Regions from separate parts of the Streptomyces tendae genome, predicted to be linked through region 1. Evidence: riboswitches for the same ligand, from Rfam matches in the RefSeq annotation. Region 1 holds a riboswitch; the other holds the start of a gene.

Region 1 (2,382 bases):
TGATGACCGTCGTACGGCATCTGTCGACCGACGCGGGGACGACCCGCAAGACGCTGTGGAAGCTGTTCGACGGGACGCTCGTCGAGTCCGTGCTGATGCGGTACCCGGACCGGGTCACCATGTGTATCAGCTCCCAGGCCGGCTGCGGCATGAACTGCCCGTTCTGCGCGACCGGTCAGGCGGGGCTCGACCGGAACCTGTCGACCGCCGAGATCGTGCACCAGATCGTGGACGGGATGCGGGCGCTGCGCGACGGCGAGGTGCCCGGCGGGCCCGCGCGGCTGAGCAATATCGTGTTCATGGGCATGGGCGAGCCCCTCGCCAACTACAAGCGGGTCGTCGGCGCCATCCGCCGGCTCACCGACCCCGAGCCGGACGGTCTCGGGCTGTCGCAGCGCGGCATCACCGTGTCGACGGTCGGCCTGGTGCCGGCCATCCACCGGTTCTCCGACGAGGGCTTCAAGTGCCGCCTCGCCATCTCGCTGCACGCCCCCGACGACGAGCTGCGCGACACCCTCGTCCCCGTGAACACGCGGTGGAAGGTGCGCGAGGTGCTCGACGCCGGCTTCGAGTACGCGGCCAGGTCGGGGCGTCGGCTGTCCATCGAGTACGCCCTCATCCGGGACATCAACGACCAGGCGTGGCGAGGCGACCGCCTCGGGCGGCTCCTCAAGGGGCGGCCCGTGCACGTCAATCTCATCCCGCTCAACCCGACGCCGGGGTCCAAGTGGACCGCGTCCCGGCCCGAGGACGAGAAGGCGTTCGTCGAGGCGATCGCCGCCCACGGTGTGCCGGTGACGATCCGGGACACCCGTGGTCAGGAGATCGACGGGGCGTGTGGTCAGCTCGCCGCGAGCGAACGGTAGGGTGACCCGAGTACGTACATCTTCATATTCCGACAGGGGAGCGCCACAGCGCTGAGAGTGCGGCACCGGCCGCAGACCCTCCGAACCTGGCCCAGGTCATTCTGGGTAGGGAGATCGGTCATCACTCGAGCTGTTGCGCCCTGCCCGGGACCCCGACCAGGGGTTTTGGGCAGGGCCGCGTCTCTTCCTGGTCACTCCAGGAGGAATCAAGTGGACATCACCAAGAAGGTCATCGTCCTGGCCGTCGGGCTGGGGCTCGTCACCCTGTCCGCCTGCGGGGCGTCCGGCGACGACGGCGGCGGCAGCGGTACGAGCTCCAGGACCGTGACCCTCGTCAGTCACAACTCGTGGGCCGTCTCGAAGGACGTCGTCGCCGCCTTCGAGAAGCAGTCCGGCTACAAGCTCAAGGTCCTCGAGGACGGCGACGCGGGGCAGGCCGTGAACAAGGCCATCCTGACCAAGGACAACCCCCAGGGCGACGTCTTCTTCGGCGTCGACAACACCCTGCTGTCCCGCGCCCTCGACAACGGGCTGTTCCAGTCCTACGAGGCCAAGGGCTCCGACCAGCTCCTGCCCGAGTACCGGGTGGACGAGGACAAGCACCGGGTCACCCCGGTCGACACCGGTGACGTCTGCGTCAACTACGACAAGGCGTGGTTCCGGAAGAAGGGTCTGACCCCGCCGAAGACCCTCGACGACCTGGTCAAGCCCGCCTACAAGGACCTCCTGGTCGTGGAGAACGCCGCCACCTCCTCGCCCGGCCTCGGCTTCCTGCTCGGTACCGCCGCGCGGTACGGGGACGAGGGCTGGCAGGACTACTGGAAGAAGCTCAAGGCCAACGGCGTCAAGGTGGTCGACGGCTGGGAGCAGGCCTACAACGAGGAGTTCTCCGGCTCGGCCGGCGGCAAGCAGGCCAAGGCGGACCGGCCGCTCGTCGTCTCGTACGCCTCCTCGCCGCCCGCCGAGGTGATCTACGCCGACCCGAAGCCCGACACCGCCCCCACCGGGGTCGCGGAGGGCACCTGCTTCCGGCAGGTCGAGTACGCGGGGCTGCTGAGCAACGCCAGGAATCCCGAGGGCGGCAAGGCGCTGCTCGACTTCCTGATCGGCAAGACCTTCCAGGACGACATGCCGCTCAACATGTTCGTCTACCCGGTGCGCGAGGCCGCGCAGGTGCCCGAGGAGTTTGTGAAGTTCGGGCCGCAGGCGAAGGAACCGCAGACCATGGACCCGGCGAAGATCGCCGAGAACCGTGACCAGTGGGTCAAGTCGTGGACCTCGCTCGTACTGAAGTGAGCCCGCGCCGGCGCGGATGGTGGCGCCGGAACGCGGCACGGCTCGGTCTGATGGCCGTGCCGGCCGCGTTCTTCGCGGTCTTCTTCGCCTACCCGGTCACCGCCATCGTCGCCCGCGGGCTGAAGGCCGACGGCGGCTGGCAGCCCGGGCGGATCGCGGACGTGCTGGCCCAGTCCGGCATCCGCCAGGTGCTGTGGTTCACCACCTGGCAGGCGCTCGT
Region 2 (2,382 bases), 3.7 Mb from region 1:
GCCGCGCCGGGTCCGCCACCCGCTCGGGGTCCATCGCGGCGCCCGCCTCGATCAGCCGGCGTCCCTGCGCCAGGTCCCGGGGCCGTCCCACCGCGAGCAGCGCGACCAGACGGTCCCCACGCAGCCAGCACACGCTCCACGCGGGACCGGCCGGGTCCCCGCGCCACACGGTGCGGTCGGCGTCCGCGTGGTGGCCCGCGTACTGCACGAACCGGCCGAACTGCTCGGACCAGAAGTACGGCACCGGGTCGTACACCTCGCCGCCCCCGCCGACGATGTTCGCGGCGACCGTACGGGGGCCCTGGAGGGCGTTGTCCCAGTGGTGGACCAGCAGGCGCTCGCCGTAGCGGCCGGACGGGAAGGACGCGCAGTCGCCGACGGCGTACACGTCGGGCAGGGAGGTCGCCAGGTGCTCGTCGGCGACGACCTCACCGTGCGTGCCGAGGGCGATCCCGGAGCCGGTCAGCCAGGCCGTGGCGGGGCGGGCCCCGATGCCCACGACCACCGCGCCGGCGGGCAGCCGCGTGCCGTCGTCGAGGACCACGGCACCGGACTCGACGGCCCGTACGCGCGCGTGGGTGCGCAGCGTGACCCCGGCCTCCGCGTACCAGGCGGCCATCGGCGCGGCGACCTCGGCGGGCAGCGCCCCGATCAGCGGCCGCTCCTCGGCCTCGACGACGGTGACCGCGCAGCCGGCCTCGCGGGCCGCCGTGGCGAACTCCGCGCCGATCCAGCCGGCGCCGACCACCACGACGTCGTGCTGCGCCGCGAGCACCGGCCGCAGCCGTGCCGCGTCGTCCAGGGTGCGCAGCAGATGCACGCCGGGGACGCCCTCGGTGCCGGGCAGCCGGAGCGGTTCCGCGCCGGTGGCGAGCACCAGCACGTCGTAGGGGACGGGCCCGGCCTCGGTGTCCAGTTCGTGGTCGCCGGGGCGCAGGCCCAGCACCTCGCAGCCCAGCCGCAGCACGATGCCGAGCTCCTCGAAGTCCACGTCGAACGCGGAGCTCTCGGCCGTGCCCAGCAGCACCGCCTTCGACAACGGCGGCCGGTCGTACGGCTGGTGGGGCTCGGCCCCGATCAACGTCACCTCGCCGTCGAATCCCTGTTCCCGCAGCGCGGCCGCGGTCTGCACGCCCGCCATGCCCGCGCCCGCCACCACGACCCGCCGCGGCGCGGCCCCTCCCGGTTCCTGCGTCTGCTCGCTCACCCGCTCACCATAGACACCCGGGCCCGCCGCGCCGGACCCTCGCCGCCGCCGCACCGGACCGCCGGCACTCCTCCCCCGCGAGGGGTCCCGCCGCCTCTCGCCCGCGGGGTCCCTTACGGGTGCCGCGCGCAGCGGGCTAGGGTGGCCCGCGTACACGCACTCGCGGGAGTCCGGACGCACCGGGCTGAGAGGGAGGCTGGCGGCCTCCGACCGTACGAACCTGATCCGGGTCATGCCGGCGAAGGGAGGGGCTGGACGCCCATGTCGCCCACGCGTACCGCAGACGTCCTCGTCGTCGGGGGCGGGATCATCGGTCTGGTCACGGCCTGGCGGGCCGCGCAGACCGGGCTCGCCACGGCCGTCGTGGACCCCGAGCCGGGCGGCGGCGCCGCCCGGGTGGCCGCCGGGATGCTGGCCGCCGTCACCGAGCTGCACCACGGCGAGCAGACGCTGCTGGGCCTCAGCCTGGCCTCGGCACGCCGCTACCCGGCCTTCGCCGCCGAGCTGACCGAGTACACCGGCCAGGACCTCGGCTACCGCCGCAGCGGCACCCTCGCCGTGGCGCTGGACGCCGACGACCGCGCGCATCTGCGCGAGCTGCACGCCCTGCACCGGCGCTCCGGCCTGGACTCGCAGTGGCTGTCCGGACGGGAGTGCCGGCGCCTGGAACCGATGCTCGCGCCGGGCGTGCGCGGCGGGCTACGGGTGGACGGCGACCACCAGATCGACCCCAGACGGCTGGCGTCCGCCCTCATGACCGCCTGCGAGCGGGCCGGTGTCACCCTCCACCGCACGTGGGCCGAGCGGCTGGTCGTCGCCGGCGACCGGGCGCGCGGCGTCGTCACCGCGGCCGGTGACGAGCTGGGCGCGGGCCAGGTGGTGCTCGCCGCGGGCAGCTGGAGCGGCAGGCTGGCGGGCGTCCCGGAGGACGTGCTGCCCCCGGTGCGGCCGGTCAAGGGACAGGTGCTGCGGCTGGCGATGCCCGACCGGCCCGAGCCCTTCCTGAGCCGCACGGTGCGGGCCGTGGTGCGCGGCAGCCACGTCTACCTGGTGCCGCGCGAGAACGGCGAGCTGGTGATCGGCGCGACCAGCGAGGAAATGGGCTGGGACACCACCGTCACGGCGGGCGGCGTCTACGAGCTGCTGCGCGACGCCCACGAGCTGGTCCCCGGCAT

The links. Region 1 has a riboswitch for thiamine pyrophosphate ahead of F3L20_RS07405 (thiamine ABC transporter substrate-binding protein). Riboswitches for the same ligand answer to the same signal wherever they lie in the genome.
Region 2: it holds a riboswitch for thiamine pyrophosphate, as region 1 does, so the genes downstream of both, thiO (glycine oxidase ThiO) here and F3L20_RS07405 (thiamine ABC transporter substrate-binding protein) in region 1, are expected to answer to the same signal.

The regions. Positions count from the first base shown of each region.
Region 1 is NZ_CP043959.1:1,562,810-1,565,191, forward strand. Features, by position in the region: gene rlmN (23S rRNA (adenine(2503)-C(2))-methyltransferase RlmN) at 1-866, shown strand, start outside; TPP riboswitch at 891-996, shown strand; gene F3L20_RS07405 (thiamine ABC transporter substrate-binding protein) at 1,077-2,162, shown strand; gene F3L20_RS07410 (ABC transporter permease) at 2,213-2,382, shown strand, end outside.
Region 2 is NZ_CP043959.1:5,237,394-5,239,775, forward strand. Features, by position in the region: gene F3L20_RS24105 (NAD(P)/FAD-dependent oxidoreductase) at 1-1,207, opposite strand, end outside; TPP riboswitch at 1,360-1,471, shown strand; gene thiO (glycine oxidase ThiO) at 1,469-2,382, shown strand, end outside.